4 regions of the Oceanobacillus sp. CF4.6 genome follow, and region 3 is predicted to be linked to each of the others. Evidence: riboswitches for the same ligand, from Rfam matches in the RefSeq annotation. Region 3 holds a riboswitch; each other region holds the start of a gene.
The links. Region 3 has a riboswitch for S-adenosylmethionine ahead of ACHABU_RS19695 (methionine ABC transporter ATP-binding protein). Riboswitches for the same ligand answer to the same signal wherever they lie in the genome.
Positions count from the first base shown of each region.

Region 1: it holds a riboswitch for S-adenosylmethionine, as region 3 does, so the genes downstream of both, ACHABU_RS12210 (iron-containing alcohol dehydrogenase family protein) here and ACHABU_RS19695 (methionine ABC transporter ATP-binding protein) in region 3, are expected to answer to the same signal.
Region 2: it holds a riboswitch for S-adenosylmethionine, as region 3 does, so the genes downstream of both, ACHABU_RS07915 (PLP-dependent aspartate aminotransferase family protein) here and ACHABU_RS19695 (methionine ABC transporter ATP-binding protein) in region 3, are expected to answer to the same signal.
Region 4: it holds a riboswitch for S-adenosylmethionine, as region 3 does, so the genes downstream of both, ACHABU_RS09815 (methionine biosynthesis PLP-dependent protein) here and ACHABU_RS19695 (methionine ABC transporter ATP-binding protein) in region 3, are expected to answer to the same signal.

Region 1 covers NZ_JBIMEX010000007.1:85,958-93,973, forward strand. Annotated here, with positions in the region: gene ACHABU_RS12190 (PstS family phosphate ABC transporter substrate-binding protein) at 1-533, opposite strand, end outside; gene ACHABU_RS12195 (ATP-binding cassette domain-containing protein) at 726-1,097, opposite strand; gene ACHABU_RS12200 (MerR family transcriptional regulator) at 1,375-2,265, opposite strand; gene ACHABU_RS12205 (GtrA family protein) at 2,350-2,805, opposite strand; SAM riboswitch class I at 2,998-3,116, shown strand; gene ACHABU_RS12210 (iron-containing alcohol dehydrogenase family protein) at 3,199-4,308, shown strand; gene ACHABU_RS12215 (MetQ/NlpA family ABC transporter substrate-binding protein) at 4,326-5,135, shown strand; gene ACHABU_RS12220 (hypothetical protein) at 5,209-5,355, opposite strand; gene arsC (arsenate reductase (thioredoxin)) at 5,434-5,853, opposite strand; gene ACHABU_RS12230 (arsenic transporter) at 5,867-7,156, opposite strand; gene ACHABU_RS12235 (ArsR/SmtB family transcription factor) at 7,171-7,515, opposite strand; gene ACHABU_RS12240 (N-acetylmuramoyl-L-alanine amidase) at 7,755-8,016, shown strand, end outside.
Region 2 covers NZ_JBIMEX010000003.1:216,784-224,799, forward strand. Annotated here, with positions in the region: gene megL (methionine gamma-lyase) at 1-931, opposite strand, end outside; gene rarD (EamA family transporter RarD) at 1,101-2,006, shown strand; SAM riboswitch class I at 2,665-2,783, shown strand; gene ACHABU_RS07915 (PLP-dependent aspartate aminotransferase family protein) at 2,886-4,607, shown strand; gene ACHABU_RS07920 (SGNH/GDSL hydrolase family protein) at 4,880-5,785, shown strand; gene ACHABU_RS07925 (YpmS family protein) at 5,797-6,432, shown strand; gene ACHABU_RS07930 (helix-turn-helix transcriptional regulator) at 6,476-7,456, opposite strand.
Region 3 covers NZ_JBIMEX010000018.1:37,230-45,245, forward strand. Annotated here, with positions in the region: gene ACHABU_RS19680 (glycogen/starch/alpha-glucan phosphorylase) at 1-59, shown strand, start outside; gene ACHABU_RS19685 (alpha-hydroxy acid oxidase) at 147-1,286, opposite strand; gene ACHABU_RS19690 (methionine ABC transporter permease) at 1,320-1,982, opposite strand; gene ACHABU_RS19695 (methionine ABC transporter ATP-binding protein) at 1,975-3,000, opposite strand; SAM riboswitch class I at 3,132-3,241, opposite strand; gene ACHABU_RS19700 (pyridoxal phosphate-dependent aminotransferase) at 3,353-4,522, opposite strand; gene brnQ (branched-chain amino acid transport system II carrier protein) at 4,794-6,152, shown strand; gene ACHABU_RS19710 (GntR family transcriptional regulator) at 7,066-7,710, opposite strand; gene ACHABU_RS19715 (5' nucleotidase, NT5C type) at 8,010-8,016, opposite strand, start outside.
Region 4 covers NZ_JBIMEX010000005.1:78,153-86,168, reverse strand. Annotated here, with positions in the region: gene metC (cystathionine beta-lyase) at 1-663, opposite strand, end outside; gene ACHABU_RS09815 (methionine biosynthesis PLP-dependent protein) at 677-1,780, opposite strand; SAM riboswitch class I at 1,849-1,960, opposite strand; gene ACHABU_RS09810 (manganese catalase family protein) at 2,186-3,046, shown strand; gene ACHABU_RS09805 (LLM class flavin-dependent oxidoreductase) at 3,399-4,388, shown strand; gene ACHABU_RS09800 (DNA topoisomerase) at 4,567-6,729, shown strand; gene ACHABU_RS09795 (hypothetical protein) at 6,881-7,312, shown strand; gene ACHABU_RS09790 (hypothetical protein) at 7,494-8,016, shown strand, end outside.

The DNA of each region.
Region 1 (8,016 bases), on a different contig from region 3:
GTATATTCACCAAGGAAAATGTCTTTAACCTGTTGCTCAGTCAATTCAGTTGCCCAGTCATTTTCAGGGCTTGTAACGATTGTTAAACCATCCAATGCAACTTTAAGTTCCATTACTTCTATACCAAGTTCATCTGCTTTAGCTTGTTCTTCTTCTTTAATTTGACGAGAGGCATCGTTAAAATCTGTTCCATCTTCCATAAGGAATTTTTCAAAACCAGCACTTGTTCCAGCGCGGCTTACTTCTACAGAAACACCTGGTTGTTCGTTGATCATATATTCTTCAGCAAGTCTAGCCATTAAAGGATAAACTGTACCAGAACCGTCAATTACTACGCTACCGTCTAACTCAGTTGATTCACTATCCGTTTCTTCTGTATCTTCTGATGCTGTATCTTCTGAAGCTGTGTCTTCTGAAGCTGCTTCTTCAGATCCTGTATCCTCCGTATTTTCTTCTTCTGACCCACCACAAGCTACAAGCACTACTGCTAAAGCTGCAACGAGTAGAAACATTAGGTACTTTTTGAATTTCATGTTAAATTGTCCTCCCCTGATTATGTTCTATTTTTGGGCTTGTTGTTTTGCCCTCAATTGATAGTATAGTAGAGAAATATTAAGGAAGTATGTTCCTTATGTAAATGTTTTGTAAAGTTATAGGGATATAGTCGCGTTTTTGTGGCCATATAACGCAAAAAACGGGCGTTTGACCGGTTTTTTCCATTCATGTTAATTCGTTGATGATTCTCTTTTAATTGTTTGTAACTCCAATTCACCGTCCGTAATTTTATAAACTTTATCACAATAATCTATTAGACGGGTATCATGTGTAACGATAATTGTTGTTTTATTATTTTGAACGGTTACTTCCTTCAACATTTCCATTACTTCAAAGGCGCGATCAGAATCCAAGGATGCTGTTGGTTCATCGGCAAGTATAATACTTGGATTGCTGTACAACGCTTTAGCGATGGCTACACGTTGACGCTCCCCACCAGATAAATCACTCGGGAAATTGTTTAATAGTTCATTGATTCCCAATGAGTGGTAGAGGTTATGAAGTTCATTCTCATTTAAATTATCCTGTTTTACTTTATCCAACAGCTTCATCTGCTTCCAATTTCAAATCCTTCTTCTATCAGTGAGTCATCTGCAATAACCTCTCCTTCATTTTGAAAAGCTTCCTCCTTCTATTATATTTGGCATAATGAATTCATCATCATTGATTCCAAATGTAGTGTAGATACATTTGCTTTTGTATTCCTAACAATTGCAATAAAAATAAGTATAAACAGTTTTTTATTACTTTCACGATGTGATCGTTGAGTTTCTAAATAAAAAAGAATCTGCAAGGTGTTGAAAACCCTTTACAGATTCTCTATTTTTTATTTACTTCTGTCATAATCTGCGACCAACTGTCGTAGGAACTATCTATATTCCATTGGCGATCTCCAATTTTAACTCCCTCTACCCCTAACCCTCCTACAATAAACTTTAATTCAGGAATGTTCACAGAAAGGACATCTATATATTTCTGAATGATCGTTTCATCTTTCTTACGGGATGTTGAGATCGCTATAATATCAATATCTTTTTCCTTTATTAGCCCTTCAAGTCCCTCCAATGGTGTATCAGCACCAATATATGTCACTGGATACCCTTTTTCATTTAAGAATAAAGTAAACAGTAGAAGGCCAATTTGGTGCTGCTCACCTTGCGGGCAGATTGCCATCACTTTTGGAAGGGTTGATGCAGTCTCGAATATACGAAAGAAATTCATAAATCGCTGTAGCACAAGATTGGTTATCATATGTTCTTGTGCAACGTGAATCTTCCCCTCTTCCCACGCTTTCCCTACCTTATACATTAACGGTACAATAATGGAATGAAAAACTGTCCGGTAGTGGAATTGAGAAAAACATAGATCAAGTAAAACATGGCATTTTGCTGTATCGAGATGGAGAACCGCATAATACAATTCCTCTATCTGCGCTTGATAATTTCCTTCTTCCGACACAGACATTGGAGAAGAAACAGAAATTTGTTCCTCTTTTAAGGAATGCAGCTGTTTAACAGCCTGACTTACCTTCATTCCATTATCCTGAACCTGCTTTTTTACCCATTTTAAATCGGTTATATTTTCTTCTGTGTACTCACGATGTCCGGAGGCTGTTCGTTCTGGTGTAATTGCATGATAGCGTGTCTCCCAGGAACGAATTGTAACTGTAGGCATGTCCAATATTTTTGAAACTGCTTTGATGTTATACATTTTAATACCCCATTTATAATAACTATATAATAACTATACAAAAAATATACATCAATTATTCATTAAAATCAAGAATGGGTAAAATTATTTAATCCGCTTCGATACGTTACGACGGAAAACAAAATAGCGCATAAAGAAAAAGCTCGCCGTTGAAGAAAGAAACATTGCAGCACCTTTGGCAATGTTATTTTGCACAAATACCGGTATTGAGAAAAGCCCTAGTAAAGCGATACCACCGATAAACACGAGATTGCTGATTCCGAGACTGACGAATGCCTGTATGCAAAAAAAGATTAATTCTTTCTTGTTTTTACTCGCTTTCTTCCTGAATGTCAGATTGGCATTGAACAGATAACTATTCGTGACCGCTAACGTATAAGCAATTGTATTAAATAATAGAAGGATTTCATTATTATCTGCATACCAAAAAAACAGCAGCAAGTTCAACGTACCGATATCAATAAGGGCATTCATCCCTCCTATTGCACTGAACTGCAAGACTTGGAATGTATTCTCTTTCTTGTTAGATTTCCGTATCATTTATGATTACACCTAATTCTTTTTAATTTGTAATTTTTTGCTTATTTTATCATAGTCTTGCTTATTCCACTATAATACAGCCAGAAATGCAATTCCCGTAATTTAATTTATTGGAAATTCCGTTTGTTCATAAAAAATGATTGACTTTTAAAAAGATTAATATTACGATGTAGAAACAACTTTATAACATAACTCTTATTGAGAGTGGTGGAGGGACTGGCCCGATGAAACCCGGCAACCTTTCTGGGAATTCTTTTTCCGATAAAGGTGCTAATTCCTGCAAAATACGTCTGTATTTTGGTAAATAAGAGGGGACTGCTATTATAAAACGCAAATGCCTCTCTTACCCGAGTGGCATTTTTTAGTTTCCCTAACATCAAAGGAGTGATACACATGTCAATTGCTACGGTGAAAGGATCACCGGGTCATTATCGAATTGGGGAACAGGTTCTAAACGAACTGAACAGTCTTCTTTCTGAACTGAATGTTAGAAAAGTGCATATTGTTACAGGCGAAAAATCATGGCGGGCAGCAAAGCCTTATCTGCCAGACGAATTTCATACGATCGATCCGAATCATATCACTTTCATCAAGGGGCATTGCACCATACAAAAAACAATAGACCTGGCAGGAAAGTATGATAATGAACATGTAGAAGCAGTTATTGGAATCGGTGGTGGCACTGTACTTGATATTTCAAAGGCGTCTGCTGCCCGAGCTGGTATAAAATCCATATTAATTCCAACGATTGCAGCGACCTGTGCCGCATGGACACCATTGAGTGTATTTTACCATGAAGATGGGAAGCATTCACATTATACAGAATTTCCTGTAGCAAATACACTCGTACTCGTTGAACCAGCGATTATTGCCAAAGCGCCGCTGAAATATTTAAAAGCAGGTATCGGCGACACACTAGCTAAGTATTACGAAGCGGATGCTCTTGTAAATTCCTTTTATAAAGGTGTGGAACTGCCGATTTGGCTGCAAGTCTCCCAATTTACTGCTAAAATTTGTCGTGATATTCTTTTAAAGGATGGAAAAGCAGCATTAGATTCCGTCAAAGAGGAACAAGTAAACGACGAATTGATCCGTGTTATCGAAACCATCATACTGACAGGAGGTATGGTTGGAGGATTTGGCGGCAAAGCAGGAAGAATTGCTGGTGCTCATTCCATTCATAATGGATTAACGGAGGCAGATGAAGTGAAACGTTTCCTTCATGGTGAAATCGTTTCTTATGGAATTCTCATTCAACTGGCTTTAGAAGGAAAAGAGAGTGATTTAAAAAAACTGCTAAATTATTATGATGAATGGGGATTCCCAGTAAATTTGAAGAGTTTAACCATCGATGCTGAAGACGAAGAACTTTTAGGAAGAATCACCAAAAAAGTATTACTACCAGAGGAATCCATTCATTTTATGGACATTGAAATTACAGAAGATACTGTCTTAGCAGCATTTCATACCGTAGAAAAGCTAACCTATCAAAAAGCATACTAACAGAAAGAGGGATGATGATGAAAAAAGGACTATTTTTAGGATTTGTTGTTTTACTTATAGGATTATTGGCAGCATGTGGTGGATCGGATGAAGTAGAGGGTCTGCTAGAGGATGATAAACTAACTGTTGGTGTAACCGCAGGACCACATGAAGAGATACTGGAAAAGGTTGCAGAACTAGCTTCTGAAGAAGGAATAACCATTGAACCTGTAGTATTCAGTGACTATGTTATGCCGAATGTAGCATTATCTGAAGGTGAAATTGATATAAATAGCTTCCAGACAGAGCCATTTTTTGATCATATGAACGAAGAACGTGGTCTAGAACTAATTAAAGTAGCCGATACAGTAACTTTTCCAATGGGAATGTATTCAGAAGAAGTAACAGACCTTAAAGAATTGGAAGATGGTGCACGTATTGGACTTCCGAATGACCCAACTAATGGCGGACGTGCACTCTTACTTTTCGAACAAGCTGGTTTAATTACAATTGAAGAAGGCTTAGGTGTTAATGCTAGTATCAATGACATTGTAGAGAATCCAAATAACTTTGAATTTATTGAACTTGATCCTGCTCAAATACCTAGACAACTTGGGGAAGTTGATGCAGCTGCAATTAATTCTAACTTTGCACTTGAAGCTGGGCTTCTTCCAGGAGAAGACTCTATCTTCATCGAACAGGATTCTCAATTTGTGAACCTGATTGCTGTACGAGAAGAAACGAAAGATGATGAAGTTGTTCAGCAATTTATCGATCTCTACCAAAGTGATGAAGTGAAGCAGTTTATTGACGAAAACTTCGAGGGTTCCGTCGTACCTGGATGGTAAGAATAAAAGCATAAATGCCCAATTGAATCATTAAAATGTAAAAAGTGCGGATCTATTATGATCCACACTTTTTTTATTTTTTATCTGTAATATACTCATTCGGTGCTTCGCCATTCTCAGAGTTATGGTTCTTATACTGACTTTTTCGGCCATTACGTTGCTCACCGGTGTTTTCATTTTCTTTAAACTGATTGTTGTGCTTCTTCTCTTTATTGCTCATTTACGAATGCCTCCTCCTACCTTACTATCCCTAGTTTTGTCGAAGTGAGGTGTTTTATTCATGTTGAGCATTAAAGATTTACTCACCTGTCTCTGCAAAACGTTTAATTCGATCTCCTATTTCATCGCGTACGCGTTGGAAAACTTTCCAAACTTCTTCTTCAGTTCCCTCTGCTTTTGCCGGATCATCAAAACCCCAATGTTCCCGTTTTACTTGAGGAGGCGTCATTGGACAGCGGTCTGCTGCATCCCCACAGAGAGTCACAGCCAAGGTAGCATGATCTAAAAATTCCGTGTCGATTTTCTCTGATTTTTGATTCGATATATCCACCCCGGCTTCATTCATCGCTTTAACCGCATTAGGGTTCAAACCGTGTGCTTCAATTCCAGCACTTCTAACGGACCATTCATCACCAAGGTACTTTTTTGCCCAACCTTCTGCCATTTGGCTTCTGCATGAATTGCCAGTACATAGAAAATAGATTGTTTTTTTATTCATTCTGTAACCTCCATTAAAAAATTAGTAATGTTAAGTACAGCCCAATTAATGTAATAAATAAAATGGGTACCGTTAAAATAATTCCTGTTTTAAAATAGGTCCCCCATGATATTTTAACTCCCTTTTTCGATAGAACATGGAGCCATAATAACGTTGCAAGTGAACCAATCGGTGTTATTTTTGGTCCTAAATCAGAGCCGATAACATTAGCATATATTAATGCTTCCCGAATAACTCCGGTTGTATCTGTTTCAGCTATTGCGATCGCATCAATCATCACAGTAGGCATATTATTCATTACCGATGAAAGGATAGCTGCAATGAATCCCATCGACACAGTAGCAACGAATAAACCTTGTTCCGCTGCAGTCTGAATAATGCCCGCCAGTACATCCGTCAATCCGGCATTACGCAGTCCGAAAACAACGACATACATTCCGATGGAGAAAAATACAATGTTCCACGGTGCACCTTTAATAACAGCCTTCGTATCCACTGCCTTGCTTTTCCTTGCCATCAGAATGAAAAATATTGCTATGACTCCCGCTACAATCGATACAGGTACCTGGATAAACTCACTGGCAAAGTAACCAATCACCAATAGCCCAAGTACATACCATGATAATCGGAACATTTTATGATCCTTAATTGCTTCTTCCGGATCTTTTAATTTGGATACGTCATAATTTTTAGGAATACTTTTTCTAAAGTAAAGCAATAACACTAGAATCGTTGCAGCTAATGAAAACAGGTTAGGTATGATCATACGTGATGCATACTCCACAAACCCGATATCAAAGAAATCAGCAGATACGATATTTACAAGGTTACTTACTACAAAAGGAAGTGACGTCGTATCTGCAATAAATCCACTTGCCATAATAAATGGAAAAATCATTTTTTCACTGAAGTTTAAATTACGAACCATAGCTAGAACAATAGGTGTTAGTATTAACGCCGCTCCGTCATTTGCAAATAATGCAGCAACAACAGCACCTAATAAGCTAATGTAAACAAACATCTTGATTCCATTTCCTTGCGCAATGCGCGCCATATGTAGAGAAGCCCACTCAAAAAGTCCAATTTCATCTAAGATTAATGAAATCAGAATGATGGCAACAAATGCCAACGTAGCATTCCATACAATACCCGTCACTTCTGCTACATCACCAAAGTCCACTACGCCTACAATCAGAGCAAGTACTGCTCCTCCAACCGCAGACCAGCCGATGGACAATCCTTTTGGTTGCCAAATTACTAAAATTAAAGTTGCTATAAATATTAATACTGCTAATACTGACAAAACAATACCCCCAATTAACAACAGGTTATACGATTCCCCTGTTCTTCCAATTCTTTTATTTTATCCTCCTGATTAGGAAGCTGGTTTAGAATTTGTTCAATAAATGGATAGTATTCATTACTTTTATTAATGGAATAAAAGATCCATTGTCCTTTACGCTCTTCCAAAACAAGCCCTAAATCTTTCAATTTCCTTAAATGTTGACTAATCGATGATTGACTCGTCTTAAATATCTCAACAAATTCACATACACAACAAGCTTGATTTTGAAGAATTTTCAGCATCGTTAATCTTGTTTTATCACCTAATAATTTTAATAATAGTGCTGCCTTTTCCATTTCTATAGCTGTTTGTAGCACGTTCGTTCACCGCCTTTTGTATCGCAGTATTAGTATATAATGATTCGCTTATATATTCAATAGGAAATGATCAATTAATAAACTTTACATTAATTTCCCGATTGGTCACCCCCTCTTTTAAAATTCCTTCGATTGTAGTTATGAATAGGAGGTGACAACCGTGGAACTTACTTAAATGGCTAATTGTCCAACTCGAAAATAGGACTCATCCATACACTAATTATTAGGAGGAGATAGTAATGAAACTGTATTTAGATCCTGGCCATGGTGGAACGGATCCAGGTGCCTCGGGATATGGCTTAAAAGAAAAAGATATTGTATTGGATATCGCTTTTCGAATACGTGATATATTAACCGGTGACTACAAAAATGTAAGTATACGGATGAGTCGAACAAATGACAGTACCAAAAGTTTGCGTCAACGAACAGATGAAGCGAATGCATGGGGCGCTGATTATTACTTATCCATCCATTGTAATGCTTTTAACGGGGCTGCTGAAG
Region 2 (8,016 bases), on a different contig from region 3:
TAACCCCTCCCCCGCGTTTCATCTGCTTTTCCGTGATAGAAATATCAGGGTTCTTTTCGTCACCTGGATAATAAACATACGCCACCTTTTGATGATCCTTTAGTTTTTCCACGATTTTTTCTGCATTATCACAATGACGATCAAGTCTAACTGGCAATGTTTTGAGACCTCGAAGCAAAAGCCAGGCATCAAATGGGGATATCACACCACCAATATCCTTTTGTGTTGTGCATGCAACTAAATCGATAAATGATTCTTTTCCTACCGCCAAACCGGCAATAACGTCCCCGTGTCCTCCGATATATTTCGTTGCACTATGAATAACGACATCACAACCAAGGTCTAGTGGGCGTTGTAAATATGGGGTAGAAAACGTATTATCAACGACTACAGGTATCTGATATTCGCCTGCAACTTCAGCTACCATCTGTAAATCGATGAGCCTCATCGTCGGATTAATTGGTGTCTCCACATAAATCACAGCAGTTTCAGGTTTAATGGCCGCTCGGAGTCCAGCTTTTGTTTTCATATCTGTGTAATCCGTAATGATATTGTATTTTTCTTCCATCATCGTTAATAGTCCAAATGTACATCCGTACAATCCAGAAGAACATACAATGTGATCATTTGCCTTTGTCAATGCAATTAGTACAGCTGAGACCGCCGCCATGCCTGACCCAAAAGCAAGACCTTTTTCACCGTTTTCCAATGCTGCTATCCGATCTTCAAGGACACGAACAGTCGGGTTACCAAGTCGGGAGTAAATATATCCCCCTTCTTCACCAGCGAAGCGACGTTCTCCTTGTTCTGCATTTTCAAAGGTGTAGGTAGAAGTTTGAAAAATTGGTGGAGTGAGACTTCCAAGCATCGTTTTTGAATCATAGCCCTCATGAATGACAGCAGTTTCAAAATGGTCCTGTTTCTTTTTCATGAAATGACTCCCTTCACATACATTTACAATTAATAGCCTTTACTACTATCATAAAGGAAATCGCAATTATTTGAAAGCGTTTTCTTTATTAGTCTCCAAGCCTAGTTATTGCTTTATTCATTTTTTCAATCTACTATTATCATAGTCTCATTTAAAAAGGAGAAAAAAGATGGATAGTCGTCAGACAAAGCTAGGGATTCTATATACATTTAGTGCATATCTCCTATGGGGTTTTCTTACAATGTACTGGAAACAGCTCGAATATGTTCCTGCTGGCCAAATTCTAGCGTATCGCATTGTGTGGTCATGTGCTTTTATGCTTCTGCTCGTTATTTCATTAGGAAAATGGCTGCCATTCATTCAGGAATGCCGTGCAATTATGAAGGATAGAAAAAAGTTATTGGGTATTACTGCAGCTTCCATCGTCATCAGTATGAATTGGTTTTTATTTATTTGGGCCGTTGTCAGTGGCCATGTACTACAGGCAAGTCTGGGCTATTATATTAATCCTTTAATCAGTATTTTACTTGGAATAATAATCTTAAAGGAGTCCGTCTCAAAAGGACAGGTCATTTCTTTTATCCTTGCTGCAACTGGTGTGCTTTATCTTACTTTCAGCTATGGTGTTTTCCCATGGGTATCTCTGATGCTGGCCACATCGTTCGCATTATATGGCTTGTTGAAAAAAACGGTGGATATTGGTGCTTTGTATGGTTTAACGATTGAAACAATGATTGTTGCACCAGTTGCCCTTATTTATTTATGGATGATTCCAGTAAATTCCTTTACGATTCAGCCATTTATTACCGCTACAAATCTATATTTAATTGGAGCTGGAATCGCAACAGCTGTTCCTTTATTACTCTTTTCAAGTGGAGCCAAACAGATTCCTTTAGCTATGGTAGGTTTCCTGCAGTACATTACACCAACGATGATGCTTATTTTAGGTGTATTTCTCTACAATGAAACGTTCACCACGGCTCATTTAATTACATTTATTCTTATATGGACTGCACTGTTCATCTATATGTTCTCTGTCTACAAAAGACCAAAGAGACAGACCGAATCGGAATAGCTTGTGTAAATTCCAACAGTTAACTGGGATAAACTAGAATATCTTTAATAACCACTTTGGTAACCTTGGTTATTGTTTAAAGCCTTTTAATCATCGCAGAGTTGAAATAAAATGCGACTTAACTTTAGGTTATATTAACAGACATGCGCTATTGCTACCGTCCGAGATCGCTCTGGGCGGATGCTTTCCGCGGGCACGGCCTCAGCCTCCTCGCGGGAAAACCACCGCTGCGGGGTCTTCGGACACGTGCTTTTCCCGCAGGAGTCACCGCCCGCCGCTCACCCGGACTGGTGAAGCTGTTTTATGAGATTTTTATAGCAATCACTAATGCAGTTAATAGTTTGTAAACATCTAATCAGCTCTGGGAAATACACGGAGACTTCTGCGGGAGCAGAGGCATAGGTGAGACAACGCAGCGCTTTAGCGCAAGTTGGCTCACCAGCCGCCCGCGAAAAGCGCAGTGTATTTCCCAGAGCGGTAGCCGAAGAAACTTGCTTCCATTATTAGCTAAAGGTCTATCGCAAATGGCAGTTACTTCGTAGTTTATAGAAAATGCGATGGTAAAAAGGAATTAAGTGATTTAAATATTAATTTTTCAGAAACCTTATTGACAATTATTCGAATACATTATATAATCACATTAATTTAATAAAGCAATCTCTTATTGAGAGTGGTGGAGGGAATAGGCCCTGTGAAACCCGGCAACCATAGAGCAGACTTGTCTGTTGTTAAAGGTGCTAAATCCTACAGGTCATCGATTGATCTGGAAGATAAGAGGAGGACTGATTCGTACATACGCCCTCTTCTTAGGAAGAGGGCTTTTTGCTTATCCTCTTCCTCAAGATATGAAGAAAACGAATTAAATGGGAGGAATTACTTATGACAAAATTTCATGTTCAAAATTCAGAAACCGTATTACTTCACGGTGGCCAGCAGCCAGATCCAACAACAGGTTCACGGGCAGTTCCAATCTATCAAACTACTTCTTATGTATTCCGTGACACGGAACATGCACAAAATTTATTTGGTTTGGCTGAGTCGGGGAATATTTATTCAAGAATAATGAATCCGACAGTAGATGCATTTGAACAACGAGTAGCCCTACTCGAAGATGGCATAGGCGCTGTAGCAACTTCATCAGGAATGGCGGCAATTACGCTGGCAATCTTGAATATTGCAGGCTCTGGTGATGAAATTATCGCAGATAGTAATCTATATGGCGGTACATACAATCTATTTGCAACGACACTTCCACGTTACGGAATAAACGTCAAATTTGTTGATGGAACCAATCTAGATGAAATTGAAGCAGCAATAACTGATAAAACAAAAGCTGTTTTCGGAGAAATTATAACGAATCCAAGTCTTTATGTATTTGATGTAGAAAAGGTTGCAGATATTGCCCATGCACACGGCATTCCTTTAATTATTGATAATACCTTTGCCACACCATATATTACGAAACCAATTACGTGGGGCGCTGATATTGTTGTTCATTCTGCAACAAAATGGATTGGTGGACATGGGACAACGATTGGCGGCATTGTGGTAGACGGCGGAAGATTCAATTGGGATAGTGGACGTTTCCCAGGATTTACAGAGCCTGATGAGAGCTATAATGGATTAAAATATAAAGATCTTGGTCCAGCTGCTTTTATTACAAAATTACGTGTTCAATTATTACGTGATATTGGAGCTTGCCTAAGTCCACAAAATGCATTTCTACTTTTACAAGGTCTCGAAACGCTTCACTTGCGTATTGAAAGACATACAGAGAATGCACAAAAGGTTGCACAATATTTACAGGAACATCCTGCAGTGGAATGGATTAGTTTCCCTGGCCTGACAGAACATCCTTCTCATAAGCTTGCACAGAAATATTTCAAATTCGGCTATGGTTCCATTATAACTTTCGGTATTAAAGGTGGTCGTGATGCCGGCAGAAAGTTGATTGACAGTGTAAAGCTATGGTCACATGTTGCCAATGTTGGAGACGCAAAATCATTAATTATCCACCCTGCCTCAACAACACATCAACAGTTAAGTGCTGAGGAATTGAAAAAAAGCGGTGTAACGGAAGAGCTTGTTCGTCTATCCATTGGGCTCGAAGCTGTTGAGGACATACTTGCAGATTTGGATCAGGCAATCGGCAATGCAACGGGACAAACAGGTTTAACGAACGTGTCAGAGGATGATGAAGCAATTAAATGGCTCCTTTCATCACCATTTGACCGTAGTAACGGATTGCGTCAAAAGGTGATTGCAAGCATCGATATTGATCATGCTTCCAGAATCACTTTGGAAAAACAAGGATTCAAGGTTATCCAAATTGGAGAAGGTTCGGAGGAAGCGTATGAGAAATTAACAGCGTACCCCTCTCCCATTGATGCATTATGGGTAAACAGTAAGGAACTCCCTTCCACTATTATTGAGCAACTAATTAATAAAGAAGGGAAAATTATCTTTGCCGAGCATACAAACAATCAAGAAACATTAGAACATGCCCAAGCTGCGGGAATAATCGTGATTACAGGTAAAAATCCTGCAGAAGAAGCTTTGGCCATCCGTAGTAATTCATCGAGGGCGACAATAACCGTTTGATGAAGACTGGTTTACAAATCCATAACTTAGGGAATGTTCTTTAACACCATAACAAAAAATCGCCTTCTTCAATGAAGGTGATTTTTTTAGTTCAAAAGTTTAACTTTTTATTTTAATGATTACACTATCAAAGGGATGTTTATAAAGGTATTATTAGAGTTGGAAAACCGATCGAAAAATTTCATAGATTGGTATTTGCTTCCCTAGGGTATATGATTAGAATAGCATTCATTTACATAAGATATAACAGATAACTGCTTAGGTGTGATGACATGAAGAAAAAAAGTATATTTATTATTTTCGTATTCGTTATTGTTGGTACGGCCATTATTTATTTTATAAATCAATCAGATTCGAAAGTCTCTGAGCCTTTTATGAAATCCGAAGAAGCGGAAAAAGAGTCACAGTTGGAAGAACAGATAGCATCCGAAGAAGAAGAGGAAACGAATGAGGCTGAATCGGAAGAAACAGAACAACGGACATTTCCACAGATTATAGCTGAAACAGTACAAAGCACGGTGGACTTCTTTACAAACAAGGAGACTCATATTGTTGCTATCGGCGATTCCCTCACACAAGGTGTTGGTGACGAAACAGAACAAAACGGGTATGTGGGGATTTTGGATCGGACGATAAATGGCAAAAAGCAAATTGCTCAAATTGATAGCTTCGGAAAGCGTGGAAACCGGACAGATCACCTATTAATGCGTTTGGAAGATGATGAAATCGCGAGTTCTATTAAAGATTCTGATATCGTATTAATTACCATTGGTGCCAATGATATTATGCAAGTAGCTAAAGAAAACTTCACCAATCTGGTAATGGAGGATTTTGTTTTTGAACTGGATAATTATGAGAAAAGACTCCGTGAAATATTTGATGAAATTCGCAGATTAAACCCGGATACTAAAATATACCTGCTTGGGTTTTATAACCCATTCAAACAATATTTTCAGGATATAAAAGAACTGGATTTAATCGTCGAAACTTGGAACACTACCGGAAATAATGTTGTGAGCGACTATGAAAACACAACTTTTATACCTACCGAAGATTTATTTTCTGCTACAGATACAGAACCAGAGACAGCCCTATTTGCTGATGATAATTTCCATCCAAACTATGAAGGATATTATCGGATTGCCGAACGGGTGCTTGAATATATTACGATTAGATAAGGATGAACGCTATGAAAGAAAGAATACAGCGTTTGAAGATGAAGAATAAATGGAAAAAGCTTTTTTATAGCTTACTTGCCTTTAATATTTTTATCATTATACTGCTGCTTGCACTCATTTTCTGGCCTGTATCACAAAACGAAATACCAGTTACGGAAGAACAAATGGAACAGGATAGCTCTGAATTTGTTATACGGACATCGAAACAAAATCTGAACAGTCTAGTCAATGCCTATATTGAAAAGTTACTAGGAGATACAAGACATCATTACAGAATCTCCTTGGAAGATGATGTACATCTGATTGGTGAGCTTCCAGTATTTTCAACAACTGTTCCGCTATCCGTTCATTTTGAACCCTTGGTCCAGGAGAATGGCGACCTGATTTTAAAACAACGATCCATCTCGGTGGGGTTACTCGAGCTCCCGAATCAGAAAATCATGGAATATATGGATAAATATCTTCCTATGCCTGAATGGGTTACCGTTAATCCAAAAGAACAGGAAATATATGTTGCCGTTACAGATATGGATATTCAAAGTAACTTTCAAGTTGCCGTACAAACAATTGATTTAGAGGCCAACAATCTTGCCTTTAAATTAAAAATTCCTTATGAAACATTAGGGATCGAAATGCTAAGAGATTAAATGAAAAGAGCTGCATGAAAAAATGCAGCTCTTTCTCTGTAAACTATTCATATACTTCCATCATCTTTTGAATTTGACTTTTCATCCGTTCTTTCAGATGTTCAGGCTCAAGCACTTTTGCCTTATTCCCCCAAGTCAAAATCCAATTAATTAATCCAGCCGATAGCTTTGCCTTTGTTTTTAGAACAAAATAATTTTCATCGAGCTCTTTCATATCTGCTTCTTGTCCAAAACGATCGAGCACTACATTCACAAGATCTTTATGAAATCGAATTTTGATCCAAATTTCCTCTCCCGCAAACATATGGAAGCTTTGATTGACATAGTCTTGCAGATTAAAATTATTACGGACAAATTTAGTTTCACTTATTTCAATATGACGTATTCGATCAAGGCGATAATGTCGCATTTGATCATTTTGTTGAAAACGGCCAATCAGATAATAGTAATCATTTTGCCAAATTAACGCATAGGGTTCCACGAAGTATTTGTCACCATCTCTGTTGTATTCAAATTCTTTATGTATGTTGTATTTCCCATATTGATAGGTAAGTACCCTCTTCTCCGATATAGCTCTATGTACAAAATCAATATTGAGTTTTACCATCTCATAATCCATACTTGATGTTTGGCTAAATAGGATAGGTTCCGGCAATGTATTTGCTATTCGCTTGCTTGTTAGTTTTTTCACTTTATCAATCAGATTATTTTTTTCCTTTTCTGTAATAAAGCGTGCCGATAATATCGCATCGATAATTAATCGTAACTCGTATGTTTCAAACAGACGTGCCTGGTGACTATATAGAATCTTCCCAAACTTTCCTGTGTTGCGTACTATTTCAAAGTCTGTCTCATCCAATATTTCCAGGTCCCGTTTGATTGTCCGCTTGTCAAAACTCGTATCTGGCATCTCCAACTGCAATCTTTCAATCATTTCCTGAATTCCCAATTCATTCTGTTCATCGGTTTTTTCAAATAACAACTTTCTTAAATTTAATAACCGAAAATTACTTTCACGTTCCATAACCTCATCTCCTAATGGATAGCTTAACAGATTTACGCATCCTTAATAAAGACTCTTCCATAAGTCTTTTTGCTTTAAATCTTCTCAGTTGAGATAAAATGCGAACTAGGATAGGGAACTTCGGCGACCGCTATGGGAAATACACTGCGCTTTCCACGGGCGGCTGGCGAGCCCCTTCATGCTAACGCATTTCAGTGTCTCACCTATGCCTCTTCCCGTTGGAGTCTCCGTGTATTTCCCAGAGCTGGCTAGAAGGTTGCTAATAATTACTATACTTGTGTAGCTGATATAGCAACATACAGCTTTACCAGTCCGGGTGAGCGGCGGGCGGTGACTCCTGCGGGAACAGCACGTGTCCGAAGACCAGAAGAGTGGTTTTCTCTTCGGGGCTGAGGCCGTGCCCGCGGAAAGCATCCGCCCAGAGCGATCCCGGACGGCGGTAAAAGCACAGGTCTCCTCAAAATAAATCCAAAGTTACTACGCATTTTACAGACTTTATGAAATTATAATATTTCTTTTCAGTAGGATGAGTTGTGTGCAGTGCCTTTTTTCTAGAAAAT
Region 3 (8,016 bases):
CCAGTGATCAGACGATTCAGGAGTATGCGACAGATATTTGGAAGATAAAGCGGGTGTGAAAAAGATTGATACCCAGCCATAATGTGAAATGAAACATAATAAAAGCCACCAATTTTATAATTAATTGGTGGCTTTTATTGGTTACTCTATGACGTCAACGTAACTTTCTTAGCTGCCTTTATGTTTACTGCGCCTGATAATGCAAGAGAAACGCTAGTCTCCTGAATGAAATTAGTAAGTACCTTTTCTACACCTTCCTGTCCACCCAGTGCTAAACCATACACGTATGGTCTACCTAGTAAGACGGCATCTGCACCTAATGCCAATGCTTTTACAACATCTGGCCCGCGTCGAATACCGCTATCAAGCAGAAGAGGAATTCTTCCATTCACCTCTTTAGCAATTTTGGGAAGAGCTTCAATGCTAGAAACAATCCCATCCATTTGCCGGCCCCCATGATTGGAAACGATGATACCGTCTATCCCAGCTTCGATGGCAAGTTTCGCATCTTCCGGGTGCAGAGTCCCTTTTATTAGAACCGGTAGGGAGGTTCTTTTCTTTAGCTCTTCTACATGCTTCCAGTTAAGTGCAGGATGAAAAATGTTAGTTAGAATTGATTGAATAACAGAATCACTGTCTTGACTTGGCAAGGAATCCAAGAATACCTTATCGTTAATATAATTTGCTTTTCCATAACCTTCTTTTAGTGGAGAGAAGCTATTACGTATATCTTCTTCCCGCCATCCCAGCATGATCGTATCGACGGTTAAAACTATGGCTTCGTAACCGGCCTCTTCAGCTCGGTTTACCATGCTATAGGAGATATTTTCATTATTAGACCAATATAGCTGGAACCATTTTGAACTGTCGGGAGATGCTTTTCTTACTTCTTCAATGGAAAAGCTGGAAACAGTGCTTTGAATAAATGGCACCTGATGTGAAGCAGCAGCTCTCACGACAGCTAATTCGGCATCTTCATGCGCTAACTTCAACATTCCAACTGGAGAGAGCAAAAAGGGATGTGGATACGTACGGCCGAATAACGTAATACTTGTATCGGCAGCAGAAACATCATTTAAATACCTCGGCACGATCGACAACTTATCAAAGTCTGTTGTATTTATCCTTAATGTTTCCTCTCCACCTGCTCCTGACCGTATGTAGCCAAATGCCGCTTTAGGTATTACCTTACTTGCGGCAGCTTCAAGATCAGAAAAATTAAGGGGGAAGGCTTCGGATGAAACAATCTGTTGTATAAAGGAATCTTCTATATTGTTGATTGTCAAAGTGGTCACCTCATCAAAGTATATTCAAAAGCATTAATCTTTTTTCAATCTTGCTGCTAGTCTATTCCCAATGGATTGGATACCTTGTACGATGATAATTAAAATAAAGACAGTCACGTACATAACATCCACTTCATAGCGAAGATGTCCAAAACGATAAGCTAAGTCACCGAGACCACCAGCACCAACAAGTCCTGCCATTGCTGTAGCCCCAATTAAGCTGACCGTGGCAATTGTCAGCCCCAAAATAATAGCTGGTCTTGCTTCTCTTAACATAACATTCCAGATAATTTGTCTAGTTTTGATTCCCATTGCTTTATAGGCTTCAATTACACCGTTATCCACATCGAGTAATGCAGATTCAATTAACCTCGCAATATATGGGGCGGCATTGATAACCAAAGGTACGATAACACCTTTCACGCCAATAGATGTTCCGACAAGCAGTTTTGTAAATGGCAGAATAAAAAACAGCAAAATAATGAATGGAACAGATCGAATAACATTAATAAATAAATTCAATATTTGATAAATCCATTTATTTTCCAATGATTGTCCAGGTCTGGTTAGAATTAATAATATAGCTAAAGGTACTCCAATCAGAATGGCAAAAAAGAGGGAAATAAGGACCATTTGAAATGTCTCTACTACTGCTTCCGATATGATGGGAAACCACTCTTCAATAAACTCATTCATTTGTTTTCCCCTCCAATTCTTCTGTAGAAACACCGTTATCATCTAAAAATTTCAAGGCATTTGCAACTTCTTGAGATTCTCCAACTAGATGTATGACCAGGTTTCCAACAATTCCATTTTTCAATTCCATAATATTGGCTGTTAATATATTTGGTTCTACTTTAAATCGATGGCTCACTTGAGCAAGCAGGGGTTGTCCGGTATTTTCGCCGATAAATGTCAATCTTGTAACCGTACCGTTTAATTTAAGCTGCTCTATTAAGCTATCAGATAATTTCCGTTGTGAGATTGTATTTAAAAATTTCTTTGTCGTTTTTTCTCTGGGGTTGGTAAATAGATTAATTGCTGTTCCTTGTTCAATCAAATCCCCATTTTCTATCACATATACATAATCACAGATTTTTTGAATTACATTCATTTCGTGAGTGATGAGTAGTATAGTTATTCCAAGCTCTTCGTTAATTTTTAAAAGTAAATCGAGAATGGAATTGGTTGTTTCTGGATCAAGTGCACTTGTTGCTTCGTCACTGAGTAAGATTTGTGGTTCCTGTGATAATGCTCTTGCAATCGCAACACGTTGTTTTTGTCCTCCTGATAATTGAGAAGGATACGTATGTTTTTTTTCTAATAAGTCAACAATACCCAAATATTTATCTACACGGGTCTCAACCTCTTTTTTGTCATAGCCAAGAAGCTTAAGTGGAATTGCGATATTATCATAAACCGTGGCCGTTTTCAGCAGATTAAAGTGTTGAAAAATCATACCAATTTTTTGCCGCGTTTTTCGTAATTTTTCCTGGGACATAGAGGTCATTTCTACTCCGTTTATGGAAACAGTGCCACTGGTTGGTTTCTCAAGTAAATTAACACAACGAATTAAGGTACTTTTACCTGCTCCACTATAACCAATTACACCGTGAATTTCACCCTTCTTCACATGAAGGTTAACGTCATTTAGTGCTTTGACAGCTCCATTTTTAGAAGGAAATACTTTCGTGATGTTGTCTAGTTTAATCATGTATGTAACATTCCTTTCAAAAGAGGCTGGCATCATGATGAAAACCTCTATTTTAGTATTCCTTACCCTTGAATTAAAAAAAGCCTCTCATTATAAAAGGAGAGGCTAGTAAATTATAAATTCACGTTCCTCTCTCATCTTCCAAAACGTCATGTTTTGCTGGATTTAGCACCTTTCTATGTATAACAATAAAGGTTGCCGAGCTTCAACGGGCCAGTCCCTCAGCTACTCTTGATAAGAGATTTATTTATTTGTTTCGAGTTATTAAATAAAGTTACATTATATCAATCATTTCGTCAATACTTATTTTGAAAAAAGGATAATCCATTAACACATCCTTATAATCAAAAGGTTATGGCTTAAATATATTTAGCTTCTCAATTCTGGAGATGGCTTCTATGATGCGCCCTTCATCGACAAGTAAGCCAATTCGTACATATCCCTCTCCAAACGTTCCAAAACCATTTCCAGCTGCAACCGCGACATCTGCTTTTGCCAACAGATAGTCTGCAAATTCCTCGCTTTGAAATCCCTCCGGTATGGGGAGCCAGGCAAAGAAGGATCCTTTTGGTGCGTTTACTTTCCACCCGATCCGATTACATTCATTAATTAATGTGTTCCGTCTACCTTCATATAAGTTAACCAGTTCATCGACACATTCCTGACTACTAGACAAAGCAGTTGCAGCTGCATGTTGAAGGGCTGGGAAGATACTTACAAATAAGTGATCCTGTAAAAGATTGATCGCTTCAATCATTTTTGCATTACCTACAGCAAAACCTACGCGCCATCCAGCCATATTATAGGTTTTTGATAATGTATACAGCTCAATTCCAACTTCCTTTGCACCCTCTGCCTGCATGAAACTGACTGGTTTATCACCATCAAATCCAATGGCGCCATAGGCAAAATCATGAACAATACCTATATTATTACACTTTGCCAATTGAACAGTTTCATCAAAAAATGCAAGAGATGCTGTCGCTCCGGTTGGATTATTCGGGTAGTTTAAGTAAAGTAGTTTCGCCTTTTCTTTCTGTTTATCCGTTAGTTCTTTATAGTCAGGCAAAAATCCATGCTCACTATGTAAAGGCATCGTATCATAGGTGACATTTGCTATACCTGCACCAGACAAATAATCAGGATAACCGGGGTCGGGAAGTAGAAACAGGTCACCCTCATTCATTAAGGCCAAGGGTAATTCAACTAAACCGATTTTTGTACCAAATAAAACAGCAATCTCTGAGTCGGGATCAAGATCTACATTGTATTCCCTTTTATAAAAATCAGCTGCTGCTTGCTTGAATTCATCGGTGCCTCTGAATGGTGAATATTTATGTGTATCTGGATTTTCAACCGCTTTTTGCAATGCCTGGACAATATGCTTCGGAGTTGGTTGATCCGGATTTCCCTGGCCAAGATTAATCACATCCCGTCCTTCAGAAACTGCTACAGCAACTTTTTTTACTAAGGTTGCAAAGAATTGGGAAGGTAGTTTAGTTAAACGATTCGAAATTTCCATTATAAAACACCTCATTTACAATTAGTTCAAATAATTATCTAAATATTATATCCTTATATAACTTATGTTTATAGTAGAACATATTATTAAATTAATATCCAACAGAAATGCTTTGTTTAATTTACGAAAATTGTCACATAAATTTCCTGCGATATATTGCATTTTGTTGAAAAAGGTAGTATGATATCTTCATTGAGACATTATACACAGCTCGCTAAATATTTTGAAAATTTAATAAAGTATTTGAGCTTACAACAAGGGGGAACAACTTATGAAGGACAAGCTACCTTTTTCTTCTTATATGGCAATCGGATTTATGTTATTTGCATTATTCTTTGGAGCGGGCAATTTAATTTTCCCTGCTCAATTAGGTCAAAACGCAGGAACCAATTTATGGCCAGCGGCATTTGGGTTTTTAATTACTGGTGTAGGACTTCCATTACTTGGGATTTTGGCAATGGGCTTCTCAGGCAGTCGAAACTTGCAGGAGCTTGCAAGCAGGGTGCATCCGATATATGGCATCTTTTTCACTGCATTGCTTTATCTGACAATTGGACCGTTCTTCGCTGCTCCTAGGACTGGAACAGTAGCGTTCGAAGTAGGGATCGCTCCATTTGTGAGTGAGGGGTCACAACAAACGGTATTGCTTATTTTTACCATTATCTTTTTTGCCATTGCTCTTTTATTCTCCTTATTTCCAGCGAAAATCGTTGATAACGTAGGTAAATTATTGGCACCATTCCTTGTAGTATTGCTTGTAGTTCTCTTGCTGGTTGCATTATTTAATCCAATGGGTTCGATTCAGGCACCACAAGAAGCATATCAAAGTGGAGCATTTATGGGCGGATTCCTAGAAGGATATAATACGATGGATGCATTGGCTTCCCTTGTATTTGGTATTATCGTTATAAATGTCATACGGTCGCTGGGGGTTACTTCTAAAGGAGAAATTCTTAGGGCAACAGCTAAGTCAGGAGTTATTGCAATTTCACTTCTTGGAATTATTTATGTTGGTATTGCTTACCTAGGAGCAACAAGTACTAGTGTTCTAGGTTTATTTGATACAGGTGGCCCGGTACTGAGTGGTGCGGCATCCCATTACTTTGGAATGTTTGGATCAATCATGATGGCTATTGTCATAACATTGGCCTGTTTAACAACAGCAATCGGGTTAATTACAGCAAATGCTGAATATTTCCATACACTATTTCCAAAAATAAGCTATAAAGTGTTAGTTGTGTTTTTCTCCACATTAACGTTTGTAATTGCAAACTTTGGATTGGCAAATATTATTACTTATTCGATACCGGTATTAATGTTCCTATATCCATTAGCAATCGTACTCATGTTGCTTACATTTATTTCTCCGTTGTTTAATCATGCGAGAGTTGTTTATGTTGCAACCACTGCAGTTACATTCTTGATTAGTATTTTTGATGGTTTGAAAGCATTATGTGATTCACTTGGTATAGATTACTTTAGCTGGATGAAACCAGTAGTGTCCTTCTATGAACAGGTCCTTCCATTCTATGATCAGGGCCTTGGCTGGTTGCTGCCGGCATTAATTGTAATCTTAATTACAGGACTAGCCTCAAAATTGCAGAAAGTAAGTAGTGCTCAGGAAGCATAAAAAAGCACATGAACGAAAAACCTCTTATACAGAGGAAAACAGGTTTTTTCATTACTGAACTTTCGCAGCAATAAAATAGGTTCAAATAGGTAACTGGGGTAAACTTAGGATGTTTCTACTAATCATCTCTCCTTGCTAAACTTGGTAAAAATAAGGCTGTTTACGTAATGTTTATTGCTTTTTAATCATCGCAGAGTTGAGATAAAATACGAACTAGGATAAGTTACTTCGGCGACCGCTCTGGGGAAATATACGAAGACTCCAGCGGGAGGAAAGGCATCGGTGAGACCCCGCAGTGCGAAGCACGAGGAGGGCTCACCAGCCGCCCGCGGAAAGCGAAGTATATTTCCCCAGAGTTGGTTTTAAGCTTACAAACTGATAACTGCATTAGTGATTTATAAAATTCAAATCACCGAGCTTCACCAGTCCGGGTGAGCGGCGGGCGGTGACTCCTGCGGGAACAGCACGTGTCCGAAGACCAGAAGAGTGGTTTTCTCTTCGGGGCTGAGGCCGTGCCCGCGGAAAGCATCCGCCCAGAGCGATCCCGGACGGCGGGATAAGCAGTTACTTCGCAGTTTATAGAAAATGCGATGAAAAAAAGAGCTTTGGAATCTCGATGTATCCGGAACTGATTAGTGCAAACAGTTCATCCAAAGTTAACTTGAGCAGTTTATCACGAGCCTTCCTAATTCTATCAAGGATAATTTATCCATTTCGAAAGTTGAGTTCATTATATTAGAAAGTATAGTTTTTTTTACTCTATAAAGTTTTCGGGAAGGGTAAGCCCGTCGCAATTCCAGAGTTTAAACTGTGATGGACTGATCGTTATCGCCGTAATCTACATCAATATCAATTCAATACGCTCCCAAAAAGTTTTCTTTATCTCAGGCGAATGACTGTTCGACAATTGCCTTTAGAACATCGTAATATTACGTAGCCAGTTTTCTTTCATAACGGATGAAAGGGTTGTTGATTCACCGTTTTTCATCAGTTCGATAATTTCCCAGTGTTCATCAACCGACTTTTCAGTCAGTACAATGGAATTGTGATAAAATTGCCTTCTTACATGTGCCTGTAAAGCTTCTAAGATGCTGTCTATGTATGGATTATTTGCTGTAGCGACTATTATTTTATGAAATTGTTCATCAATTTTTAAAGCAGAATAATAATTTTCTGATTGGATGGCATCGGCAAACCGTTCATTTGTTTGCTTTAGTTGTTTCAAAGTCTCTTCATTTAATTTAGGAATGGCTAATTCTGCTGATAATGATTGTAATGCTGCTAGTGGAGGCAGAAGTTGTTTAATAGATTCCTTCTCTACTTCTGTTACTTGTGTAGCTTTTCCTGGGTACATTTTTACAAACCCTTGAGACTCCAGTAACTGCAAGGATTCACGGATGGGTGTTCTGCTGACACCTAATGCATTGGCAAGTTCGGTATCGTTTAATTTCTCTCCTGGAAGTAACGTTCCATCTATAATCCACTGCTGAATTTGGTTGTATGCGTTTTCTTTTGCTGATAAGCGAATTGGTTTTAAATGATCAGTTGGTATTGGCAATATAATTCACACCTTCCTGGAAAATGATAAAACTCCTACTAGGAGTATACATGAAATTGCTTTCAATTGGAATATGCAATATATCACAATAGTGATATTTTGGAAGTGTCTGTAAAAACCTGGGAAGTTTGAGGTGTAATTATGAAACGTGTCGGTTAATGGAAAAGGGACTTTGATAATTGTCTAGGACTGCGGAGTTCCAATTTATTTTGGGATGAGTATTCGTAGTTCAACCTTAAAAAAAGTCATGAAAAAAAGATATACCGTTGAGAAATCCGGAATATCTTTTCTATCAATGTTTACTCT
Region 4 (8,016 bases), on a different contig from region 3:
GCCGAGTTCTTGATTTCTTGTTACTGCCAATCCAGCAATCACATCACTATGTCCGGAAAGGAACTTAGTTGCACTATGCAACACAATATCTGCACCAAGATCAAGTGGATTCTGATAAAGTGGTGTCATAAATGTATTATCAACAAAAGTCAGACAGTTATTTGCTTTAGCAACTTTTATAAGTCCTGGTAAATCAGTAATGTTCATACAAGGATTGGAAGGGGTCTCCGCATAGATCACTTTTGTATTCGGTTTGATTGCACTTGACACTTCATTAAGATCCGTTAAATCCACAAACGTATGATCGATATTAAATCGTTTTAAAACTTCTGATACAAATCGGAAAGTTCCACCATACACATCTTTTGTCACTACTACATGGTCACCAGCAGATAAGAGTAATAGTGCGGACGAGATGGCAGCCATCCCAGAAGAGAATGCCAAGCCATGTGTTCCGCCTTCGAGTTCAGCGATTTTTTCCTCGAGCGCCTGGCGGGTAGGATTTCCAGATCTGCTGTAATCGAAGGGTCCAAATTCTTCAAAACTATTTTGATGGAAAGTGGAAGAAAGATAGATAGGAACATTCACCGCCCCTGTCTGTGTTTCTCCTCTTTGTGCGCCATGAATTAATTTTGTTTCTAAATGATTATTATGTTGACTCATTTTTAACATCCTCCTATTCCAAAATTGATAGTGCTTGTTGTAAGTCCGCTTTTAAATCTTCCACATTCTCAATACCTACGGAAAAACGTAGTAGTTCGTTGCTGATGCCCCGTCTTAATCGCTCGTCTTCTGGCATATCTGCATGGGTCTGTGTGGTTGGATACGTAATAAAACTTTCGACACCACCAAGGCTTTCGGCAAAAACAATCAATTGTAGCTTCAATAAGAAAGGATCGACATATTTGCTCTTTTTTAGGCAGAATGAGAGCATGCCGCCTTTGTTGGGATAAAGAACTTTTGTAACGGCGGGGTGTTCTTTTAGATATCCAGCAATGATTCTAGCATTTTCCTCATGTCTATCCATTCGGAGGGACAATGTTTTTAAGCCCCGGATTAGCAACCAGGAATCAAATGGGGAGAGAACGGCACCATTTGCGTTATGATTCAGAGATAATTTTGCACAAATCGCTTCACCTTTAGCCACGACTAACCCTGCTAAAACATCATTGTGACCCCCAATATATTTTGTGGCACTGTGAATGACAATATCAGCACCGAGACTGATTGGCTGCTGCAAGTAAGGCGTTAAAAATGTATTGTCCACAATTAATAGTAGATCATGTTGTTTTGCCAACGTTGCATACAGGCTGATATTGATTTCCTGCATCGATGGATTTGTTGGCGTTTCGATAAATATTGCCTTCGTATTGGGTGTTATTAGTTGCTCTGTTTTTTCAATATCGTCAAATGTATCATAGGTTGTTTTAATATCATAGATATCTGCATATTGTTCCAGCATACGGTATGTTCCACCATATAAATCCTCGGGTGCAATTAAATGGTCACCAGACCGGAAAAGGGAGAGGACTAATTGGATAGCTGCCATCCCGGAGCTACAGGCGTAACCTGTATCACCGGCTTCTAATTCAGCAATCCCTGCTTCCAAAATGTTACGAGTAGGATTTTTTGTTCGCGTATAGTCATAGCCAGTGGATTGTCCAAGTCCCTTATGCTGATAAGCTGTTGATAAATAAATGGGTGGATTGATTGCTCCGGTTTTCTCATCGCTTTTATTTCCTAACTGAGCTAATTTTGTTTCAATACTTTTGTTTGACATTTTTCAACCTCCAAATGTAAATAAGGGCCTTCTTCAACTAAGAAGAAGGCCCTAATATGTATGCATTCTTCTTATCTTCTAGGCAGAAATACAAACGCCTACTGGAATTAGCACCTTAACCTGCATGGTTTGGTTGCTGAGACATCAAAGGGCCAGTCCCTCCGTCTCTCTTGATAAGAGATTAAACTAATTTATGTAATTTTTCTAAATAATACTTTCAGCTTACAATATAAAATTAAAAAAAGCAAGAAGAATATAATATTTCTCCTGAATATATTGCATATATGGAAAGGTAAAGGAAAGAAGCAAGCACTTTTAGGATGCTATATGAATACCTAATAAAGAGGGTGGTTTATTGCCTATAGACTTACCAGATATGCAATTAATTTAAAGGAAGTGACTCTATTGTTTTATCATGTCAAAGAATTGCAATACCACGCAAAGCCGGAACGTCCAGATCCCGTGTTTGCTGGGAGACTGCAAGAAGTACTCGGGGGTCAATGGGGTGAGATGTCAGTAGCTATGCAATATTTATTCCAGGGTTGGAACACGCGCGGCGATGGAAAATATAAAGATTTATTGATGGATACCGGTGCAGAAGAACTTGCCCATGTGGAAATGCTTGCAACCATGATTGCAAGACTTTTGGACGGTGCTCCTGATATTGAATTGGAAGATGCTGCAAAGGATCCGATGGTGGCAGCAATTTTAGGAGGAATGAATCCACAACATGCAATTGTGTCCGGTTTAGGTGCCATGCCGGCGGATAGTATGGGGAATCGCTGGACAGCAAATTATATTATTGCAAGTGGAAACCTGCTTGCAGATTTTCGAATGAATCTGACTGCTGAATCACAAGGACGTCTTCAAGTTGCACGTCTATATGAGATGACAAATGATCGTGGTGTCAAAGATATGCTTTCCTGGTTACTTGCAAGAGATACCATGCATCAAAATCAGTGGTATGCCGCAATCAGAGAACTGGAAGAAAAAGAAAATATCGTTGTGCCGAGTACGTTCCCAAGGGAATTGGAAAAGGAGGAAGTAGCCTACACATTATTCAACTTTTCCATGGGGAATGAAAGTGCTACTGGAAGATGGGCGCACGGCCCAAGTATGGATGGCTGTGGAACGTTTAATTATGTTGAGGACCCAGTTCCATTGGCACCAGCACCGAAACTTCCCCCAGCTCCACCGTACATTTTTGATACACCATTATGGGCGTTGAGAAAGTCCGACGATCTGCCGGAACCGGATATGAAATAACATACAAAGTGGACTGTCTATTATTATAGACAGTCCACTTTCATTTTACCCCAAGGTAAGGGAAGGAGACTGTTACCAGATTAATTCTTGTTATAACTACAATCGGATGAAATCATTTGATGAGATATAATGATAGAATAATACTCCTTTAGTTCCTCTATTTAAACAATTGTACTAGTTTCCCCACAACACTGCTTGGTCTGAATAGACAAGTGAAAAAATTCACCTTACAATGAATATATTCCCATAAAAATCGACTGTTGTAGAATTATTCAAATCGTGTTTTAAAAATCCGGAAAGATCAAAAAGCATATAAAGAGTAAATTAGAATAGAAGAAAGGGATGGTTACATATGAAATTAAGTGTACTCGATCAAGCACCTGTAACGAGTGGAAATACAGCTGTAGATGCATTGAGAAAAGCAGAAGAATTGGCTATCTTGGCAGATGAGTTAGGCTATCACCGATTGTGGATGGCTGAGCACCATGGGACAGAAACTCATGTTAGCTCAGCGCCAGAAGTAACGATTGCCCGTTTGGCTGCTAAAACAAAAAGTATACGCATCGGAACTGGTGGCATTATGATGATGCATTATTCGCCTTTAAAACTAGCCGAGGTGTTCAAAACACTTAGTGCCTTTTCTCCTGGGCGGATTGATTTTGGCGTCGGTCGTGCACCGGGTGGCGATAGAGATGCTATATATGCGCTATCCGAAGGGCGTCAGCCGATGTTAAACAATATGTATGAAAAATTTGCGACAACATTAAAATTAATCAATGATGAAGTACCGGAAGATAGCTTGTACAAAATGGTTGCAACACCATCCCAAATAACCTTGCCAGAAGCATGGATGCTGGGATCAAGCGGTAACAGTGCATTAAAAACGGCACAAATGGGTGTTGGCTATTCTTTTGCGCAATTTTTTAATGGGGAGATGTCAAAAGAGATTTTAGACACATACAAGCATCATTTTCAGCCATCCGTATTTATGGAGAAACCGGAAATTAATGTGGCATACATGGTTACCACTGCTGAAACAAAAGAAGAAGCTGAATTTGAGGCGCTACCACAAGATATATCCCGATTATGGCTTTCGAAAGGGCGCATAGGACAAACATTAACACCTGAAGCCGCCGAAGACTACCCGTTGACTGAAATCGATCGAATGACCATCCAAAAAGATCGCAAATTGCATTTAGTAGGATCAGCTAAAGAAGTGGCAACACAATTACAAGAAGAACAAGCACAATACGGATTTGATGAAGCAATGATTTGCAGTATCCCGCACTCGCAGGAAAAACGATTGGAAGTTTATCGTTTATTGGCAAGGGAACTGTTTTAAATAGGAAAAAGAAAAAAGAATTGACTTAGATCAATTCTTTTTTCATCTGCGCAATGTTTATTCACACAGTGTTCCTTTGTAGCCTTAGTAAGAAATATAGGGAAATGCTATTTCAAAAACACACGCCATCGTTTATAATGAAATGAACGAACGTGTGTTTTTATTTGGAGGTTGACTTATGAAATTAATACTAGCTGAAAAACCATCCGTTGCAAAAAACATTGCAGACGCATTAAAAATTAAAACGAAAAAAGACGGCTATTTTGAAGGAAACGGCCATATTATTACATGGGCTTTCGGTCATCTCGTTGAACTTTATGATGCTAAGGATTATGACAGTAAGATGAAAAGCTGGAAAATGGATAACTTTCCTTTTATCCCATCTGATTTTAAATATAAAGTGAAGAGCAGTCCGCTAAATAGAGCAAAGTCTGATGCTGGAGCAGCCAAGCAGCTCAAAACAATTCAATCTCTAATGAAACGACAGGATGTAGATGCAATTATTTCTGCATGTGATTATGATCGAGAAGGTCAGTTAATCGGAGACAGTATTATTTACCGCGGTGGTGTGAAGCCAAAAGCTGAAGTTTATCGTCTTTTGTTAAATGAATGGACGCAAAATGAAGTTTTACATGGTTTGGAAACAATAAAACCAAATACTGCTATGAAGCCGCTTCGGGATGCTGGAATCAGCAGGCAGTGGGCCGACTGGGTGATTGGCATTAATTTAACTTCTGTAGCAACCTTAAAATATCAAAAAGGAAAAGGGAAAGCATTAAACATTGGCAGGGTCTTATTACCCACACTCAAAATAATCTATGATCGTGATAAAGAAATTGAAAATTTTAAGCCGGAAGATTATTTTAAGCTGAAAGCAACATTTCAGACCCAGAATAATCATGAATATGAAGGTACATATATGGAAGGCAAGGAGGAAAAATTTAAGAAAAGGGAAACTTTGAATGCGATTCATGATGCTATACAAAATAAGCAAGCTGAAATCATTGATAAACAGGTGGAGAAAAAGAAAGAGTTTCCTCCATTCTTATTCAACCTTTCCAATCTTCAAGGGTATATCACGAATAAATTCAGAGGCTGGACATCGGATAAAGTATTGAAAGTGGCCCAAGCGCTTTATGAAAAAAAATATATTACATATCCACGAACATCCAGTATGGCCTTGGAAGAAAGTATTGTTGGTAAAACAGCTACTGTATTAAAGACGCATTCCGAAGATTTGCCATATAGGAACGAAATAAAGTTTATAAAATCAAAAAGAGTCTTTAATAATGCAAAAGTGGAAAGCCATAGTGCCATTATTCCAACTTACTTAAAGCCAAAACGACTTTCTGCGGATGAAAATATTGTTTATACAGCAATTAAAAACCGTTTTATCATGCAATTTATGCCAATTGCCGAATATGAAGAAACGAAGCTAATCACGAAAATCGATGGAAATGATCTGCGTGGAGTTTTTGTTTCCAAAGGGAAGGTACAGCTTGTGGAGGGTTGGAAAAAAGTCGAGAAGATCCAATCCAAGGATACATTATTACCATTGGTTGAAGAGAAAGACCGTGTTCGTTTAATAGATTCCGAGGTGACTTCTCATGTTACCAAGCCGCCAAAACACCATACAGAGCAAACCTTACTACGTGTAATGGAAACATGTGGAAAAAGCTTCAAAGAAGAAGATGACAGTGAAGAATTAATGGGAAGCATTTTAACAGGGTTTAGTATAGGAACACCGGCAACAAGGGCAGAAACAATCAAGAAACTAAAAGACGTTGGTTATATTACGACAGATAGTAAAAATCTGCTATGCTCTGATCTTGGCAAGCGACTTGTTGAAACTTTCCCTGTACATGATTTGTTTGACCTGGAATTTACCGGGCGACTGGAGAAAGCATTGTCGGATATTCAAAAAGGAAAAGCAAGCAAAAAGGAATTCCTTAATCATGTTTTTCATTTTACGAATAATTCAGTAGAAACGATTAAAAATGGGGAAGCAATTATTATTAAAGAAGTAAGCTCATCTAGAGCTACTAATGAAGTATTAGGGATTTGCCCACAATGTGGTGGGAAAATAACAGACGGATATAAAAGCTTTGGTTGCAGTAATTGGAAAAAGGGCTGTAAATTTGTCATTTGGAAAAATGATAAGTTTTTAGCAACAATGAAAAAGAAACCAACCAAAACAATGGTAAAGGATTTGCTGAAGAATAATAAAACCCACGTAAGGGGACTAACAAGCAAAAACGGAAAAAAATTCAATGCTTATTTAAGCTATGAAGAGAATGCAGAAAATGACTATTACAGTTGGAAAATGGATTTCTCAAAATAATAAAGGGTATGAGCGCATGGAATATTTTTTCAAGCTTTTAGTTGCCAAATGGTGTATACTAAGAAGTAGAGGTAGCATAATTCATTAAACGGATATCTTGAAGAATTATATTTACGATGCTAATTTTCCTCGAAACAGAAGGATGATACACATGAAAAAAGTTATCGTAAGTACGAAGGAAAACCTAGTTTACGGCACACTTATATGGATCTATGCGAGTAATAAAAAAGTATATCACAGCAGTAGGTGCATTGATGGTGATGCAGCATTCAGTGATTACGATTCACATTATATGGGGAAAGTCCACGAGCTTTATCGAAATCAGGAAAAGCAACCCGCACTTTTTAACCGTATGCTTGCAAAATCAGATAGAATTTTCGGTGTTTGTTTAAATAATCGACGTCTTGATAATGGGTCAAAAGATGTAAAGGTTTTATTTTTCCCAAACTGGGAAGATGTTCAGGAATTTGCTGAAAATGATTTCCCAGTCCTTGCTGAAACTCGACAAAATAACAAAATTGAAGCAAAACAAAAGTGGATGGAAAGAGGAAAAGCTTTTTCCAGCAAGAAAAAAACGATATAAAGCTTATAAAAGAACTGTCCCAGTAGGTCTTGAACCTGCATTGGGCAGTTTTTTTATTTTACTAAACTTTAAATGGGATTAAATAGCTGAAAAGGTTTGAAAAATATACCAATTAAGGCTTACAATAGGATAAATACTAAATATCGGTAATAACAGACAAAAACGATATAGGAGCTGAAAAATGAAGAATAAAAAACTGATAATCATTAATGTGTTGACATTGGTTGCTTTCTTTATAGTTGTGAGTGCCGGTATTCATCGTGCTGAAGCTACAAAAAATGAATATGAAAAAAGCGACAAGGAAGACGAAGAAATAAGGAATGTTGTTATCACTGAGACGGAAACGGAAGTACAGGAGCTCAGCCCCAATAATGAAAATGTGGAGATATTTACTCCAACAGTTTTTGTAAAAAGAGAAAATGCGGGATCTATCGCATTGCAGAATATGGATCGGTTTTCCATTCAAGAAGAATCGGTGGAAGTGTCAGAAGAGAAAGAAGAGGAATTGACGGAAGTAGTGGAAAATGAAGAAGAAAACACTACCCATTTTTCTACAGAAAGTTCTGAAAGCAGCACATGGAAGTCAAGCAGCAAATCAACTGGAAATAATGAAATTAAAAAGGTTGAAAAAAAGCAGGTAATAACTACACAACCTAAGGAAAGTAAGAAGGAAGACAAAACTAAAGAAGAGCCAGTTGAACAAG